DNA from 3 places in the Niveispirillum sp. CC-CTL257 genome. Region 3 is predicted to be linked to each of the others. Evidence: riboswitches for the same ligand, from Rfam matches in the RefSeq annotation. Region 3 holds a riboswitch; each other region holds the start of a gene.
The links. Region 3 has a riboswitch for thiamine pyrophosphate ahead of thiC (phosphomethylpyrimidine synthase ThiC). Riboswitches for the same ligand answer to the same signal wherever they lie in the genome.
Positions count from the first base shown of each region.

Region 1: another riboswitch for thiamine pyrophosphate. It lies ahead of ABC729_RS06530 (ABC transporter ATP-binding protein); the one in region 3 lies ahead of thiC (phosphomethylpyrimidine synthase ThiC).
Region 2: another riboswitch for thiamine pyrophosphate. It lies ahead of thiO (glycine oxidase ThiO); the one in region 3 lies ahead of thiC (phosphomethylpyrimidine synthase ThiC).

Region 1 covers NZ_JCAJXE010000001.1:1,368,921-1,375,094, forward strand. Annotated here, with positions in the region: gene ABC729_RS06520 (phosphoenolpyruvate carboxylase) at 1-392, opposite strand, end outside; gene ABC729_RS06525 (bifunctional aminoglycoside phosphotransferase/ATP-binding protein) at 700-2,298, shown strand; TPP riboswitch at 2,348-2,452, shown strand; gene ABC729_RS06530 (ABC transporter ATP-binding protein) at 2,445-3,212, shown strand; gene ABC729_RS06535 (ABC transporter permease) at 3,209-3,982, shown strand; gene ABC729_RS06540 (ABC transporter substrate-binding protein) at 3,985-4,935, shown strand; gene ABC729_RS06545 (TylF/MycF family methyltransferase) at 5,032-5,793, shown strand; gene ABC729_RS06550 (helix-turn-helix domain-containing protein) at 5,824-6,132, opposite strand.
Region 2 covers NZ_JCAJXE010000001.1:3,461,782-3,467,955, forward strand. Annotated here, with positions in the region: gene murI (glutamate racemase) at 1-347, opposite strand, end outside; gene ABC729_RS16345 (hypothetical protein) at 497-1,054, shown strand; gene ABC729_RS16350 (YciI family protein) at 1,238-1,597, opposite strand; gene ABC729_RS16355 (YbbN family protein) at 1,705-2,151, opposite strand; gene fmt (methionyl-tRNA formyltransferase) at 2,333-3,259, opposite strand; gene def (peptide deformylase) at 3,293-3,790, opposite strand; TPP riboswitch at 4,061-4,166, shown strand; gene thiO (glycine oxidase ThiO) at 4,159-5,307, shown strand; gene thiS (sulfur carrier protein ThiS) at 5,320-5,520, shown strand; gene ABC729_RS16380 (thiazole synthase) at 5,522-6,174, shown strand, end outside.
Region 3 covers NZ_JCAJXE010000001.1:274,469-280,642, reverse strand. Annotated here, with positions in the region: gene ABC729_RS01350 (CobW family GTP-binding protein) at 1-265, opposite strand, end outside; gene ABC729_RS01345 (Fur family transcriptional regulator) at 336-827, opposite strand; gene ABC729_RS01340 (UbiX family flavin prenyltransferase) at 890-1,519, opposite strand; gene ABC729_RS01335 (YdcH family protein) at 1,735-1,902, shown strand; gene thiC (phosphomethylpyrimidine synthase ThiC) at 1,971-3,812, opposite strand; TPP riboswitch at 3,880-4,010, opposite strand; gene ABC729_RS01325 (DegQ family serine endoprotease) at 4,135-5,721, opposite strand; gene ABC729_RS01320 (DUF2065 domain-containing protein) at 5,847-6,032, opposite strand; gene hflC (protease modulator HflC) at 6,094-6,174, opposite strand, start outside.

The sequences.
Region 1 (6,174 bases), 1.1 Mb from region 3:
CCGAACACCTCCTTCTCCACCAGCTTCTGGAACGCCTCAAAGCTCAACGGTTCCCCGCCGCTGCCGGCGGCGGCGACATCCAGCAACTCTTCCATGCGGCTGGCATTGGCTTCGGGCGATGCCTCACCCAAATAATTGGAAAGACGCGCGGCACGGGCCAGGAAACCCTCCGCCGACAGATACTGGATCAGCTGCTCCAGGGCGCCGGGCGACAATTCACCGGCACCCACGCGGCGGGAAATGTCGAGGGCCAGCAGCATGACGGGATTGGCAAACGGGTCCTGCTTCGCCTCGGCACCATACCGGTCCAACTGCGCCATCAGATCAGCCGCAAGGGCCCGCACATCCAGGCCCTTGGGCGCCGGGAAGCGGGCCTGTTTAGTGGACAGCAACGCCCCTTGGCCGTGGTCGTGCCCAGGAATTCCAGATCGGACGGGGCGGCGGCTTGGGGCATGGCGGGGTCCAGCGGCATGGTGGCTTCCATCTTCTACGGAATGACCGCATTCTGTTGCGGCGCAGCGTCAAAGGGTGCGGTAATTCCGTTACAACTGTCAACGCCGAAAGGGGTATGGCGGACATAATCGATCCGCATTGCCCCCCAGGATTGAAGCGATAGATTAAAGGAGACCAGCTTCTCAGGCGATAGATTACTTGTAACGTCGTTCGCTTACATGTTGGATTGGGACAAGGGTGTTGCGCATGCACAGCAGTCCGGGGGACAGCACGCAGAGTGTCGGAGAGGGGGCCCAGCAACGGGCCATCGCCCTGCTGGACGACGCGTCAACCCATGGGCTGCCGCCCGGCGGCACCGTTGATCGCATCGACACGCATGCCGCCCGCATCTTCATGGCCGGCGACCGCGCCTTCAAGATGAAGCGTGCCGTCACCTACCCTTTCTTCGACTATGCCAGCCTGTCGCAACGCCTGGACGCGTGCGAGGCGGAACTGGTCCTGAACCGGCGGACGGCACCCGACCTTTATCGCGGCGTTGGCGGTCTGGTGCAGGGTGAAGATGGTCGGGTGCGGCTGGTTGAACAGGCACCGGTGGCCACCGATGGCGGGCCGGACCCGTCGGTGCTGGAATATCTGGTGACCATGGGCCGGTTCCCGCAATCGGCCCTGCTGGACAGCATGGCGGCGGCGGGCACCCTGTCGCCCGCCATCATGCGTGACCTCGCCACCATCATCGCGGAATTCCACGACGCCGCCGAACCCAGGACGAATGCGCCCGGTGCCGAGGAAATGGCCGATCTGGCCCGCACCAACATACGGGAGATGCGCAAGCATGCCCTGTTCGATGCCGCCGCCATCGACCGGTTGGAACGCGCGGGGGAGGCGGCGCTGGCGGCGGGTGCCGACCTGATCAACCGCCGCCGCGATGCCGGCTATATCCGCCACTGCCACGGCGATCTGCATCTACGCAACATCGTCATGCTGGACGGGCGGCCCGTGCCCTTCGACTGCGTCGAATTCGGCGACCGGATCGCGGTGACCGATGTTCTCTATGATCTGGCCTTCCTGCTGATGGATCTGGAACATCGCCGCCTGCGCGCCCATGCCAATATCCTGTTCAACCGCTATCTGGATTTGACGGGCGATCTGTCGGGCCTGTCGCTGCTGCCATTGTTCATGTCGGTGCGGGCCGGCATCCGCGCGCATCTGACGGCATCCGCCGCCGCCGGACAGGGGGACGCGGACAAGGCCGCCGCCATGCGGGCGGAGGCACAATCCTATCTGGTGCTGGCCAACCGCCTGCTGTCGCCGCCGCCAGCACAGTTGCTGGCCATTGGTGGTCTGTCGGGTACGGGCAAGACCACCCTGGCCCGCGCACTGGCCCCCTCTCTGGGGCCGGCACCGGGGGCCGTCATCCTGCGATCCGATGCCTTGCGCAAGCTACTGGCCGGTGTGGCGGAGGAAGAGGCACTGCCCGACCGTTTCTATGGCCCCGACCATTCCGCCCGCACCTATGCCGAACTGGCGGGTCGCGCCGGACTGGTGCTGGACGGGCATCACGCCGTCATCTGCGACGCCGTCTATGCCAATGCGGCGCAGCGGCAGACGGTGGAACAGGTCGCGCGGGAGGCCGGCGTCGCCTTTGCCGGCCTATGGCTGGTGGCCGATCAGGCCGTGACCCTGGCCCGCGTGGCGCGGCGGCGGGGCGACGCATCGGACGCCACCGCCGCCATTGTCCGCCGACAGGCCGCCTATGACCTGGGCGAGATGCGATGGGAAGTGATCCCCGCCAGCGGTGACGCCGATGAGACAACGGCCATCGCCCGGCGACAGATCGCGCGCTGAGCCGATATCTAGGCCTTGCAGCCCCCGCCCCGCTTTGCCATAACCGACCCACCTCACTGGGGGGAGCCGATGGTCGGCTGAGAGGTCCTGCACGGGACGACCCCTGGAACCTGATCCGGCTGATACCGGCGTAGGGACAGTGATCCATGACCCATGTACCGGGGCGCGCCGCCGCTCCGCCCGCCCCCGCCATCCATCTGTCCGACGCCGCCATCGGCTTTGGCGGAAGGCTGCTGTTCGGCGGGCTGGACATGGTGGCACCGGCAGGGCAGACCACCTGTCTGCTGGGTCCCAGCGGGGTTGGCAAATCCAGCCTTCTGCGCCTGATCGCCGGCCTGCTGCCGGGTCGGGGGACGGTCACCGCCGATGATGGCCTGCCCTTGAAGGGCCGTTTCGCCTGGATGGGACAGCAGGATTTGCTGCTGCCCTGGGCCAGCGTTCTGGACAATGTCATCCTGGGCGCAAAGCTGCGCGGCGGCAAGGTGGGGCCGGAGGTACGCGACCGCGCCATGTCCCTGCTGGACGCGGTGGGTCTGGCTGACCGCCACGGCTGCCGGCCCGACGCCCTGTCCGGCGGCATGCGGCAACGTGCGGCCCTGGCCCGCACCCTGTTCGAGGATCGGCCCATCGTCCTGATGGATGAACCATTCTCGGCCCTGGATGCCATCACCCGCCTGGATATGCAGGATCTGGCCGCGCGTCTGCTGTCGGGCCGCACCGTCATCATGGTCACGCATGACCCGCTGGAGGCGCTGCGTCTGGGTCATCAGGTCCAGGTGTTGGGCGGCAGCCCCGCCCGCCTGTCCCCGCCCCTGACCCCATTGGGCGACACGCCGCGCCCCCCGGATCAGCCCGACCTGCTGACCCTGCAGGGACAATTGCTGCGGCACCTGCGTGGTGGGGGATTGGCATGAGGGGCGCTCGTTTCGTTCGCGGAATGGTGACCCTGGCGGGTCTGATCATCGCCTGGGCTTTGCTGGTGCGGCTGGCTGACCTTCCCCATTATATAATTCCGGGTCCGGAACGGGTGGCGTTGCGCCTTGTCGATGATTGGGCGCTGCTAGCCGAACATGCAGGCTATACGCTGCTGGAAATCGTGCTGGGCCTGATCCTGGGTACGGTGTGCGGCGGGCTGGCGGCCCTCGCCCTGACGGCATCCGCCGCTGCCCGACGCTGGCTGCTGCCGCTGCTGCTGGCCAGTCAGGCGGTGCCCGTCTTTGCCATCGCCCCCCTGCTGGTGCTGTGGCTGGGCTACGGTTTGGCGTCCAAGGTGGCGATGGCAACCTTGATCATCTTCTTCCCCGTGACGGCCAGCTTCTTTGACGGGTTGCGGCGCACCGATCCCGGCTGGCTGGACCTGGCCCGCACCATGGGGGCCGGTCCGTGGGCCATCCTGCGCCATATCCGCATGCCGGCGGCATTGCCCGCCCTCGGTTCCGGTCTGCGCATGGCCGCCGCCGTGGCCCCCATTGGGGCCGTGGTGGGGGAATGGGTGGGGGCGTCGGCGGGGCTGGGCTATCTGATGCTGCATGCCACCGCACGGGTACAGACGGACCTGACCTTTGCCGCCCTTTTCATTCTGGCGCTGCTAGCTGTGGGCCTGTGGCTGCTGGTTGATCTTATCGTTCGCCGGGCTCTGCCCTGGCTTCCCGACAGCGTGATGAACAAGGAAGTAACACAATGAAGATGCGTTGGATGCGCGCGATGGCCGTTGCCGCCGCCATGACCGCCAGTGCCGCAGGCACCCTGCCCGCCCTGGCGCAGGACAAGATGACCGTGCTGCTTGACTGGTTCGTGAACCCGGACCATGGCCCGCTCTATGTCGCGCAGGAAAAGGGCTACTTCAAGGATGAAGGTCTGGCGGTGGAAATGATCGCGCCCGCCGATCCCAACGACCCGCCGCGTCTGGTCGCCGCCGGTCAGGGCGATATCGCCGTCTCCTATCAGCCGCAATTGCATTTGCAGGTCGATGCCGGCCTGCCCGTGGTCCGCGTCGGCACCCTGGTCGCCACGCCGCTGAATACCGTCATCGTGCTGAAGGACGGCCCCATCAAGTCCCTCAAGGACCTGAAGGGCAAGAAGATCGGCTTCTCCGTCGGCGGGTTTGAGGATGCGTTGCTGGGTACCATGCTGGAAAAGCACGGCTTGTCCCTGAAGGACGTGACCCTGATCAACGTGAATTTCTCCCTGTCGCCAGCCCTGTTCGCGGGTCAGGTGGATGCCATTGTCGGCGGCTATCGCAATTTCGAGCTGAACCAGATGGCGATTGAAAAGAAGGAAGGCCGCGCCTTCTTCCCCGAAGAAGAAGGGGTGCCCGCCTATGATGAACTGATCTTCATCACAGCCAAGAACAACGCCAACGACCCGCGCATCGGCCGTTTCCTGAACGCGGTTGAGCGCGGTACGCAGTTCCTGATCAATCATCCGGAAGAGGCCTGGTCCCTGTTCATCAAGGGCCGCAAGGACCTGGACACGGAGCTGAATAAACGCGCCTGGAAGGACAGCATCGCGCGCTTCGCCCACAGCCCCCGTGCGCTGGACAATGCCCGTTACGACCGCTTTGCACAGTTCCTGAAGGCGCGCGGCCTGATCAAGACCACGCCGGATGTCGCGACCTATGCGGTGGAGGTGAAGTAACCTCCCCCGCTTGACAGGGCCGGTCCGGAACACGCAAGACAGGGGGAAAGCCCTGTCCGCCTGTTCCGGCAGCCACCCCAGACGCAGAGCATCCTCATGGCGCTGACCGATCCCCGCCTTCTCTATATCGACCTGATGAAGCGGGTTCTGACGGGCTTGATTTATGAGGATCCGGGCATCGGCCCCTTCGCGCAGCCCTTCAGGCCCTTCGCCCGGCAAATGGGCCATGACTGGCCGATGCAGGCCCATACGATGATTGGCGAGAAGCGGATGGACAATCTGCGCGACGCCGTCATCCATGTGTTGAGCGAGAATATCCCAGGCGACCTCATCGAAACCGGCGTCTGGCGCGGCGGGGCCTGCATCTTCATGCGCGCCATACTGGCGGCCCTGAACGTCACCGACCGTACCGTGTGGGTCGCCGACAGTTTCGAAGGCGTACCGCCCATCGACGCGGCAAACTATCCTGAAGATGCCAAGTGTGACGACCTGTCCAAATACCCCGAACTGGCCGTCAGCCTGGAAGAGGTACAGGCCAATTTCCAGAAATACGGCCTGCTGGATGATCAGGTGAAGTTCCTGAAGGGCTGGTTCAAGGACACGCTGCCCACCGCCTCCATCGAGAGGTTGGCCGTCCTGCGTCTGGATGGCGACATGTACCAATCAACCATGGACGCCTTGGAAAGCCTCTATCACAAGGTCTCCCCCGGCGGCGTGGTCATCATCGATGATTACAACATCATCCCCGCCTGCAAACAGGCCGTCCACGATTTCCGCGACGCCAACGGCATCACCGAACCGATCCAGACCATCGATTATTGCGGCGTGTTCTGGTTCAAGGCGAAGGTATCGCCCTGACCTGCGTCAGATAACAGGCAAGGGCAGGCCTTATGCGGCCAGCGTCCGCGCCACCATTTCCGGGTCCCGCTGGATCAAGGTCAGATAGGCGCGGCTGGCTGCATCCGGCTCCCGCTCACCCCGTTCCCACTTCCGCAAGGTGTCGATGGGCAGCGCATAGCGCGCCGCGAACTCAGCCTGCGTCAACCCCGTCGCCAGCCGGATGGCCCGGACATCGACCTTCGGCACGACCAAAACCTGCGTCACGCGCACACCGGTTGGCTTGCCGTCCAGATAGTCGATGGCTTCATTCAAGCCTTCAAGGATATCGGCGGCAAGGGATCGGGTTGGCTTGGTCATTCCGTATCTCCCATGACCGGGCGGGCAAGGCGTATACGGTTG
Region 2 (6,174 bases), 3.2 Mb from region 3:
GCGGCGATATCGGCCATCCAGGGCTGACCTGTCACCGCCTCCACCATGGGCACCAGCACACCCAGCACACGCCGACCCGGCCAGGCCTGGTCCAGCCAGGTCTGTTGCAACCGGCGCAGGGCCACGGCGGAGGCGGTATTACAGGCCAGGATGACCAGTCCGGCCCCCCGGTCGAACAGGCGCGACACGCCGGCCAGGGTCAGGTGGTAAATCTCCTCTGGCGGGCGGTCGCCATAGGGGGCGTCGGCATGGTCGCCCAGATACAGGAAATCATGGGTCGGCAGGGTTGCGTGCAAGGTCCGCAGCACCGTCAGCCCGCCATGGCCCGAATCAAAGACGCCGATCATCCCCAAACCCGTCCCAATCACGCTCTGTTCGCTGTTTAACACGGGTTTGCGGCGAAGGAAGGGCATTTCGCCTGCTTGCAAGCTGCGGTCAGCTGTGCCTAACTCCGCCGCATTGCTGGCTGGTCCCGCGTTGGAGCATTCACCCTACCATGTCCCTGCTGACCCGTTCCCTGTTCGCCGCTTCCCTGACCCTGGCCACCCTGCCGGCCCTGGCCGCCAACCAGGACACCAACCGCCCCGTCGGCCAGACCATGGGCGAAATTGCCCGGCAGGCCGATCAGCCTGCAGCCCGCGCCCCTGCAGGGGCCGCCCCGGCGGTGCAGCTGCCGGCGGCCAGCAACTTGCCCACCATGGGTGAGGTGGTGAAGCAGCAGGACGCGCAGGCCAAGGCTGCCGCCGCTGCGGCACCCGGCTGCACCCGCCCGCAGATGCCGGGTAAACTGCCCGATGGCAAGACCGCGACCGAGGCGGAAATGCGCGACGCACAGGTGGCCGTGAAGACCTATGTCACGCAGTCGGAAGCCTTCAATGCCTGCCTGGACACGCTGGTGAAGGCCAGCCTGAACCGCATTTCGGGCCAGGAATATCTGGCCCTGATCCAGCAGTACGACCTGACGGTCACGGCCATGCAGATTTTTGCCGAACGCTTCAACGTTCAGCTCCGCGCCTTCAGGGCCCGGACCGGCGCGCAGCCCAGCGGGCAGTAACCCCGGTCCGTGACCCGGCCCCATTATACCAATCCGCCTTGATACTGACCGATGGTCAGTATCAAGGCGGCCCTCAGTCGCCGGGCGCTGCCATCCGGCAGCTTGGCTTCACGGCGCACGAGCGCCGGGCTGGCAGTCGCCAGCCTCCAATCCGCCGAAGGTCAAACCTTCGGCGGATTGGTATTACATGAAATCCGATTCCTCATAGAGGGGGCGGATTTCCAGTTCGCTGGGGCCCGGCATCGGGTTGGGGCAGCGCTTGGCCCAGGCTAACGCCTCTTCCATGTCTCTCACCTGCCAGATCCAGAAACCGGCCAGCTGTTCGGACGCCGGGCCGAACGGGCCGGGCCGCACCGTGCGGTCCTCGCCATCAAAGGCAATGCGATAACCGGCGGCGGTGGGCTTCACCCCATCACCCGCCAGCATGATGCCGGCCTTGATCAGTTCCTCGTTAAAGGCACCCATGGCAGTCAGCAGTTCCATGGACGGCATCCGCGCCTGCTCGCTGTCTTCCGTGGCCTTCACGATCACCATCACGCGCATTGTCATCTCCTTGGGGTTCGCAAGCCGGGGGCAGGTCTCTTGCCTGTCCCGATAGCCCAAGGACGGGACAGGGGCCGCGATCCCGACATGACACCGCCGGAAAATTTTCAGCCCTTCACCAGGGTCAGTTTCGGGCGGCCCGACGGCGGGTGATATCCCGGCAAGGCGGCGATCTGGCCGGCGATGACATTGGTGAAATCGCCGATACCGGGCCAGCTGGTCATCTTGCCGATCAACCGCTTGCCCCGGAACACGAAGAAGACGGGGATGCCATGCAGGCTGAACCGGTTCGCCATCTCCATGTCGTCATAGACATTGTCATGCAGCCACCGCACCTCCGGCCAGATGAAGCGCGGCGGGGCGGACAGGATGGCATGTTTGGCAATGTCGCAATTGGGACAGTCGCGCCCCCACAGGAACAGGATGGTCAGCGGCGGGGCCCCCTCCTCCGCCAGCACGGCGTCCAGCGCGGCACTGGTTACCTCCTGCATGGGGAAACGCGTGAAGAAATCGGGTGGCGTGCCGGGATTGGCCGGGTTGCCTGGGTTGGACATGGGGTTTCCTCCGCCTTTGTTATCGTCGGCCCGCCAACATGTCAGGGACGGTCGGAACACCCGGCCGCCAATGGACCTTCCCCCGTCCTCTGCCAAGGGCGGGGGGAAGGTCCTTGTTTAGAAGAATTCTAGCATGGGTATGAAACCCTGGCGACAGGGACGTGGGGCCGCCCGTATCAACCTACGCTGTAATCTTTTGCCCCATCTGATGCGGGAAACCGCGCAGGAAGGCGGCACCATCGACCGGTCCCTTGCCCGCCCGCTGCACCCGGATCAGGCGCAGGGCGCCCTGACCACATGCCAGGGTGGGGGCGGCGTCTAGAAGGGTTCCCGGCTCACCCGACCCGTCCACCGCCGTCGCCTCCAGCACTTTCAGCTTCTCGCCATTGGCCAGATCGATCCAGGTGCCGGGCCAGGGGGTCAGGCCGCGCACCTGCCGGTCCAGTTCCACCGCCGGGCGGGTCAGGTCCAGCCGTCCTTCTTCCTTGGACAGCTTGGCGGCATAGGTCACGCCTGCTTCCGGCTGCGGCACGGGCGTCAGGGTGCCATCGGCGATGCCGGGCAGCGCCTGCACCATCAGGCGTGCGCCCATGGCGGCCAGCGCGTCATGCAGATCGGCGGCATTCATCCGCGCCGTGATGGGCAGCGCATCCTTCAGCAGCATGGCACCGGTATCCAGCCCGGCATCCATCTGCATGATGGTCACGCCGGTCTGTGCATCCCCGGCCAGGATCGACCGCTGGATCGGGGCCGCCCCGCGCCAGCGCGGCAGCAGGCTGGCATGGACATTGACGCAGCCCAGGCGCGGCGCATCCAGGATGGCCTGCGGCAGGATCAGACCATAGGCGGCAACGATGGCGCAATCAAGGTTCAGGGCCGCGAATTCCGCCTGTTCCTCTGCCTTGCGCAGGCTTTTCGGCGTGCGGACGGGGATGCCCAGGGCTTCTGCCCGGCGATGCACGGGGCTGGCCTGTAGCTGCTGCCCCCGACCGGCAGGGCGCGGCGGCTGGCTGTAGACGCAGACGACCTCATGCCCGGATGCAACCAGCGCATCCAGGATGGAGACGGAAAAATCCGGCGTGCCCATGAAGGCGAGACGCAGCGGCATGGGGCACCTTTCAGAAGGGGGCAGGCGGAGGCGTTACTTCTTCGCCTTGTTATACTTGCGCAGCAGCATGTTGCGCTTCAGCGACGACAGATGGTCGATGAACAGCACGCCGTTCAGGTGGTCGATCTCATGCTGGATGCAGGTGGCCAGCAGGCCGTCGGCATCCATTTCCCGCACCTCGCCGCCCCGGTCGACATAGCGCACGCGCACCATCTTGGGCCGCGTCACCTCGGCATAGATCTCCGGGATGGACAGGCAACCTTCCTGGGTGATGGCCTGCTCGTCCGACGTCCAGATCAGTTCCGGATTGACCATGGCTAGCGCGTCGCTGCGATTCTCCGACACGTCCACGACGATGACCCGTTCCAGCAGGCCGATCTGCGGTGCCGCCAGTCCGATGCCAGGGGCCTTGTACATGGTCTCCAGCATGTCATCCATCAGCGTCGCCACGCGGCCATCAACATTGGTCAAGGGCTTGCACTTCGCCTTCAGGCGGGTGTCGGGGATGGTGAGGATGGGCAGCAGCGACATGGGTGCGGGGTCCGGGCAGAAGGGGCGGGACGGGACTGTCCCCATGGGGGCAAATATGCCCAGCGCCGCCAATGGTCAAGCGCGATCCCGGCGGGGCGGAGTTGATACCGATCTGCCAAGGGTTTGACGCTTGGCAGATCGGAGGCTGGCGACCGCCAGCCCGGCGCATGAGGGAACATGAAATCTCCCTTGATCGGTTACGATCAGGGGAGATTGTTATGGCAGCGCCCATCCACTTGCATTCCGAACGTGACAGGCCCATGACATAGCGCATGGACCCTGGGGTGCCGCCTGTTCCAGAAACGGGTGGCTGAGATCACACCCATCGAACCTGATCCGGGTCATGCCGGCGAAGGGAGAAGGCGAAAATGAGTTTGCTGCACAAACCTGACAGACCGCGCGTCGCCATCATCGGCGGCGGCATCATCGGCATGGCCATCGGCTGGCGTCTGGCCCAGGCCGGGGCGTCTGTCGATATCTTCGACCGTGCCAGTGCCGGTCAGGGGGCCACACGGGCCGCCGCCGGCATGCTGGCCGCCGGGGTCGAGGCGGAGCCGGGGGAGCAGCGCCTGCTGCCGCTCTGCCTGGAAAGCCAGGCCCGCTGGCCGGGCTTCGCGGCTGAGCTGGAGGCGCTGACCGGCCTGCCCGTGGGCCTACGCAGTGAAGGGACGCTGGTCGTGGCCAGCACGCGGGACGAGGTGGAGCTGTTGCGGTCCAACTATGAGTTCCAGCGCGGGCTGGGTCTGGACCTTGTCTGGCTGTCGGGGGCGGCGGCCAAGGAGAAGGAACCCTTCCTGAACCCACGCACGGCCGCCGGCGTGTTCAGCGCCAAGGACGGGCAGGTGGATAACCGGCTGGTCGCCGCCGCGCTGCGCGTGGCGCTGGAACGCACAGGTGCCCGCCTGCATGAGGGCGTGGATGTCACAGCCCTGGATGTGCAGGGCGGACGGGTGACGGGTGTGGTCCTGGGTGAGCGTACCGTCACTGCCGATACGGTCGTGCTGGCGGCAGGGGCCTGGTCGCGCCTTGTCCCCGGACAGGCCAACCCGCCGCCCGTGCGGCCCGTGAAGGGCCAGATGATGTCGCTGGCCATGGACCCGGCAAACCCGCTGTTGTCCCATGTCGTGTGGGCGCCCAAATGTTATCTGGTGCCGCGCACCGATGGCACCCTGATCATCGGGGCGACGACAGAGGAAAAGGGCTTTGACACACAGATGACCGCAGGCGGGGTTCTGGCCCTGCTGGACGCCGCCTGGCGGGCCCTGCCGGGGGTGGAGGAACTGCCGGTAAGGGAAATGTGGGTAGGCCACCGGCCCGGCTGCCGCGACGATGCGCCCATCCTGGGGCCGGCGGCAGGTCTGGAGGGGCTGGTGCTGGCCACGGGCCACCATCGCAACGGCATCCTTCTGGCCCCCATCACCGCGGACGCCATCGCCGATCTGGTCTTGACCGGGCGTGTCGATCCGCATATCGCCCCGTTCGGGGCTGGCCGTTTCGATGCGGCGCGTGCCGCATAGGGGGAACGTGCAATGATCAGCGTGAATGGCAAGAACCTGGAACCGGACAACTACGCCCTGACCGCCGTGATGGCGGTGGAAGGGATTGATCCGGGTGCGCGCGGCATTGCCGTTGCCCTCAACGATACCGTGGTCCCGCGCGGGCGCTGGGCCGATACCATCCTTTCCCCCGGTGACCGGGTGGAAATCGTCAAGGTCCTGCAAGGTGGTTGAGATGAATGATCCGCTGAAGATCGCGGGCAAAAGCTTCCGGTCCCGGCTGTTCCTGGGTTCCGCCGGCTATCCCAACCAGCAGGTGTTCCTGGACAGTCTGGCAGCGTCAGGCGCTGAAATCCTCACCGTCTCCGTCCGCCGCTCTGACCTTACGGGCTATGGGGAGGGGCTGCTGGATCTGGTGGCGGGGAAGGTCTGGCTGCTGCCCAATACCGCCGGCTGTTCCACGGTGAAGGACGCCGTCCTGACCGCGCAACTGGCGCGCGAAGCCATGGACACCAACTGGATCAAGCTGGAACTGATCGGCGATCGGGAGACGCTGTATCCCGACGTGGAACAGCTGCTGCGCGCGGCGGATGAGCTTATGCGCGATGGGTTCGTGGTCCTGCCCTATTGCACCGACGATCCCATCGTCTGCCGCAGGCTGGCCGATGTCGGCTGTGCCGCCGTCATGCCGCTGGGGGCGCCCATCGGCACGGGCCTGGGCATTCTGAACCCGTATAATATCGAGACGATCTGCCGGAACAGCAGCGTGCCCGTGGTCCTGGATGCCGGTATTGGCACCGCCAGCGATGCGGCGCTCGCCATGGAACTGGGTTGCGATGCCGTCCTGCTAAACACCGCCGTCTCGAAAAGCACCGATCCCGTGATGAT
Region 3 (6,174 bases):
CGCGCAGCGTCTCGGCCAGGTCGGAGCGGATAGTGCAGCACAGGCAGCCACTATCCATCAGCACCATATTCTCGTCCGACTGTTCGACCAGCAGATGGTCCAGCCCGACCTCACCAAATTCATTGATGACGACGGCGGTGCGCACCATGGCCGGATCGCGGATCAGGCGCGACAGCAACGTGGTCTTGCCGCTGCCCAGAAACCCGGTCAGGACGGAAATGGGCAGGCGGGGCGGCGGGCTGGGCGGGGTCTGTTGCGTAGACAAGGGAAGCTTCCTTGGGAAGAAGAAGGGTCGATTACATGGGGCAACATGTGGGGGGCCTAAACCCCGCTCGTCAATGGTCGCGGCAGTCGGGGCAGATGCCCGTTACCTCTACGGTCTGCCGCTGTACCGTGAAACCTTGGGCCGCCGCACTTTCGGCGATGGTCGCCGCGATGCGGCGGTCGGTCAGTTCGGTGGCATTGCCACAGCAGGAGCAGACCAGGAATTGCCCCGTATGGGCGGTGCCAGGGTCAGGACAGCCGACAAAGGCATTCTGGCTTTCGATGCGGTGGATCAGCCCCTGTTCCAGCAGGAAATCCAGAGCGCGATAGACAGTCAGGGGCGCCACCCTCTTACCATCGGCCGACAGGTCCTCCAGGATGGCATAGGCGCCGCGCGGCTTGTGGCTGGACCAGACCAGTTCCAGAACCCGCGCCCGCTGCGCCGTCAGGCGCACACCGCGTTCGGTACAGATCGCATCGGCCCGCGCCAGCGCATCCTTGACGCAGGACCCATGGTCATGGCGCACGGCATGGTCATGGTGGTGATGGGTGTGGCTGGACATGAAGCGGCCTTCGGCAGGGAGGGTGCCAATGTAGGCAGACAGAAGACGGAAGGAAAGACGGGTCAGCCCCCCTCCCCCCAACGCCTCACCCGGCCCGTATCAATATCAAACAGGTCCAGCACGCGCCCGATCGTGTGATCCACCATCTCGTCCAGGCTTTGCGGGTTGGCATAGAAGGCGGGAACGGGCGGATAGACGATGGCCCCCATCTCTGTCACCGCCGCCATGGAGCGGATATGGCCCAGATGCAGCGGCGTTTCCCGCAGCATCAGCACCAGCCGGCGGCGTTCCTTCAGCACGACATCGGCGGCGCGGGTGAGCAACGAACTGGTCACCCCCGACGCAATCTCCGACATCGACCGCACCGAACAGGGTGCCACGATCATGCCCATGGTGCGGAAACTGCCCGACGAAATGGCAGCGCCAATATCGGTGATGGCATAAGTGACATCGGCCAGGGCGCGGATATCCGCGACCTTCAGCCCCGACTCGTGCGCAGAGGTCACCTCGGCAGACCTGCTCATTACGAGGTGGGATTCGATGCCCAGCCGGCGTAACGTTTCAAGCAGGCGAATGCCGTAAACAATGCCCGACGCCCCGCTGATCCCGACGATCATACGTTGGGGCGGTGTCGCCGTCGGGTGCTGGTCAGGACCGGAAGAACCGGCCGGCTGTGGGAGGATATCTGCCATGGAGGTGATGTAGCGCCCCCGATGGTTTTCGTCCAGGGTGGGCAACCCCCCTCTCGAAAAACCCCACCACCCTATCCATATGCATAGAGCCACAGGTTACGATTCCATGTCAGGATCGTGACCCATGTTTTGTCCATCAGGAAAGGTCAAGCCGCGTTTCAGGTACCAACAACCAGACAGGTCCGTTGTTCCATCGTTCAAGAAGGAGAGGCCGTATGTTGTTTCCCGAGCGTGTTGAATCGCTGCGCACGAAGCACGAGAACCTGGACCGGGAGGTGCGCATGGAATCGCGCCGCCCCATGCCCGACACAACGACCCTGACCCGCCTGAAAATGGAGAAATTGCGCGTGAAGGAGGAAATGGACCGTCTGGCCCGCGCCTGACGACATTTCCGGCCCCGAACGGCCAGAGGAAAGGCCCTCGTCCGAACACCGGACGGGGGCCTTTTGTTTCAGTGATGATCCTGCGGCACCGGCCTGTCCGACAGATAAACCTGCCCGCCCTTCTCCTTGAAGGCCGCCGACATCGCCGCCATCCCTTCCTGGGCCGCCGCGTAATCACGCACTTCCTGCGTGATCTTCATGGAGCAGAATTTCGGCCCGCACATGGAGCAGAAATGCGCTAGCTTGGCCCCTTCGGCCGGCAGGGTCTGATCGTGATATTTCTCCGCCGTTTCGGGATCGAGCGACAGGTTGAACTGGTCGCGCCAGCGGAATTCGAACCGCGCCCGACTCAACGCGTCATCACGTTCCTGTGCCCCCGGATGGCCCTTGGCCAGATCGGCGGCGTGGGCCGCCAGCTTATAGGTGATGACGCCCACCTTCACATCATCGCGGTCGGGCAGGCCCAGATGTTCCTTGGGCGTGACGTAGCAAAGCATGGAAGTGCCGAACCAGCCGATCATGGCCGCCCCGATGCCGCTGGTGATGTGGTCATACCCCGGCGCGATGTCCGTGGTCAGCGGCCCCAGCGTGTAGAAGGGTGCCTCACCACAGACCTTCAGCTGCTTGTCCATATTGGCCTTGATCTTGTGCATGGGCACATGTCCCGGCCCTTCGATCATCACCTGCACGTCATGCTTCCAGGCGATCTGCGTCAGTTCGCCCAGCGTGTCCAGCTCCGCGAACTGGGCGGCATCATTGGCATCGGCGATGCTGCCGGGGCGCAGACCGTCGCCCAGGGAGAAGGCGATGTCATAGGCCTTCATGATCTCGCAGATTTCCTCAAAATGTGTGTAGAGGAAGTTTTCCTTGTGGTGCGCCAGGCACCATTTGGCCATGATGGACCCGCCCCGGCTGACAATCCCCGTCACCCGTTTGGCGGTCAGGGGGATATGGGCCAGCCGCACCCCGGCATGGATGGTGAAGTAATCCACCCCCTGTTCGGCCTGCTCAATCAGCGTGTCGCGGAACAGCTCCCAGGTCAGGTCCTCCGCCTTGCCGCCCACCTTCTCCAGCGCCTGATAGATCGGCACAGTGCCGATGGGGACCGGTGAATTGCGGATGATCCATTCGCGGATCGTGTGGATATTCCGGCCCGTGGACAGGTCCATGACTGTATCGGCCCCCCAGCGGATGGCCCAGACCAGCTTATCCACCTCATCCGCGACGGACGAGGTGACCGCCGAGTTGCCGATATTGGCGTTGATCTTCACCAGAAAGTTCCGGCCGATGATCATCGGCTCTGTCTCCGGGTGGTTGATATTGTTGGGGATGATGGCGCGGCCCCGCGCGATCTCGTCGCGCACGAATTCCGGCGTCACATAGTCGGGGATCGACGCCCCGAAATCCTCCCCATCGCGCGCCACCTGTTCGGCCAGACGCTGCCGGCCCAGATTCTCGCGGATGGCGACATATTCCATCTCCGGCGTGATGATGCCTTGGCGGGCGTAATGAAGCTGGCTGACATTGGCACCGGCCTTGGCCCGCAGAGGCCGGCGGGCCGCGCGGTCAAACAGCGGTACCGGGCTTTCCTGCCCCTCGCGCAGGCCATTATCCTCCGGCTTCACCTGCCGCCCGTCATAGGCCTCCACATCACCCCGCGCCGTCACCCAGGACCGGCGCAGTTCGGGCAGGCCTAACCGGATATCGGTGCGGATGGCCGGGTCGGTATAGGGACCGGACGGGTCATAGACGCGCACCGGCGGCTCATTGGCGCTGGGCGACAGGTCAATCTCGCGCATGGAAACGCGCAGGTCGGGAAAGCGCTCCCCCGCGACATGCACTTTGCGGCTGGCCGGCAGCGGGCCGGTGGTCACGCGGAATTCGGGATCGGTAATGTTTGTATCTGGCATCTGGACCTCCCTTGATATGGAGATCCGGGTTTGCGCACGGGGTGCGGCGGCAATGTTGGGGCAAACGGAGCCCCTATGCTTCCATCCCTACGCCGGTACGACCCGGATCAGGTTCGAAGGGTTCCCGCGCCGGTGCCGCCATCAATGGCGGTCCATGCGGTGTCTCAGCCCCCTGCCGGGGTTCCCCTTGGACGGAGGGAAGGTGCGGGATGATGGGGTCGGGTGTCAAGGGTGGGTAGTTCAGGAGACGAACAAATGAAAAGCCCCGGCCCACCATGCAGGTGGACCGGGGCCATATCATTCGCCAGTGATGCGGTGCTGCTTACTGCCCGCCTTCCAGCGACAGGGCCAGGAAGGTCTGCTCACCACGGCGTTCGACCAGCAGCAGCACGGCCTTCTGGCCGGCGGTCTTGGCCTTGGTCACGCGATCCTGCACGTCGGCGGGGGTGGTCACGGCCTGCTGGCTGACTTCCAGCACCACATCGCCGGGGCGCAGCTGGCGGGACTGCGGCGGGGCGTTGGGGTTCACCTTGGTGATGACCACGCCCTTGGTACCCTCGGCCAGCTCAAACTGCTTGCGCAGTTCCGGGGAGATGGAGGAGACGGTGAGGCCCAGCGCGTCCACCTGCTGCTGAACAGCGCCCTTGCCGGGTGCCTGCTCCTCCTGCTCGCCCTCTTCCTCGGCAGCGGCCGCTTCCTCGGGGAACTCGGCCAGGGTCACGACCACATTCTGGGGTGCGCCCTTGCGAGAGATGCCGACATTGACCTTGGTGCCCACCGGCGTGCCGGCCACCATGCGCGGCAGGGTGCGGTTATTGGCCACTTCCTTGCCGTCAAAGGTCAGGATGACGTCGCCGGGCTTCAGGCCAGCCTCGGCGGCGGGGCTGGCTTCCGTGACGGTACCAACCAACGCGCCCTTGTGATGGGCCAGACCCATGCTTTCGGCGATTTCCGGGGTCACCGACTGAATCTGCACACCCAGCCAGCCACGGCGCACCTTGCCGGCCTTGCGGATTTCCTCAATCACGGTGCGGGCCATGCTGGACGGGATGGCAAAGCCGATACCGACCGAACCACCCGTGCGGCTATAGATGGCGGAATTGATGCCGACCACGTCGCCGGCCAGATTGACCAGCGGGCCACCGGAATTGCCCTGGTTGATGGCGGCGTCGGTCTGGATGAAATCGTCGAAGCGACCAGCACCGATATCGCGGGCGCGGGCCGACACAATGCCGGCGGTGACGGTGCCGCCCAGGCCGAACGGGTTGCCGATGGCCACGACCCAGTCGCCAACCTTCAGCACATCACTGTCGCCCCATTTCAGGGCCGTCAGCTTCTGCTTGGTCTCCACCTTCAGCAAGGCCAGATCGGTCTCCTTGTCGGTGCCGATCAGCTTGGCCTTCAATTCCGTCTGGTCGGCATCCTGGAAGATGACGGTGATCTCGTCCGCCCCCTCAATCACGTGATTGTTGGTGACGATGTAACCCGACGCATCAATGATGAAGCCCGACCCCAGCGATTGCGCCTTGCGCGGGGTGCCTTGGCCCTGCTGCTGGCGTTCCAGGAAGTCGCGGAAGAATTCCTCCATCGGCGAGCCGGGGGGGAAGTCGGGCATGGGCACGGCACCCCGGCCACCCGGCTTGTTCTGGATCGTCTGGCTGGTCGAGATATTGACCACCGACGGCAGCGTCTTTTCGGCCAGCGGCGCAAAACTGTCGGGCGCGCCGCGCTGGGCCAGGGCCGGCGGGGTAAAGATCAGGGCGGCGGTCACCGCCAGCAGCGACAACAGGCCGGCCACGCGGCCTTCCCGGACGGCGGCCCCGGCAGGGGCGCAGGCGGAACGGGAACGGAAGGCGTCGATCACGTCAATCTCCAGGGGCCGGTCATCCGCGCCCACACCCCGGGGCACGCATCGGCACGCCGGCCCGAAAGGGGCGCACCGACAGCCAAGGAATATAGCGTGAAAGGCCGCCTTGCGAAGCATTCCTTCGTAACAGGCGGATGGTCTTTGGTGCGAAAGCGGCACCAAAACCCTTATCCCCGGATCGCAGCCACCGCCACGACACCCAGAATGGCAGCACCCAGCCCGATCCGGCGCAGCATCGCCGGTTCCATGCCCGTGATGCGTACCGCCATGTCCCGCATGGAATTGGGTGCCACAGCATAAAGCAGCCCCTCGATCACGAAGACCAGGGCCAGTGCAGTCAGGAAATCGGTCACGGGGGAGGTCCAGGACAGGAGGGGGCGCGGGACGGCGCAAACCGTCCCGCGCAAGGCAACATCACCGCTTGGTCACGGTGCCCGTGCTGTTGAAGTAGCGGAAGAACTCGCTGTCCGGTGACAGGACCATCTGCGTGTTATC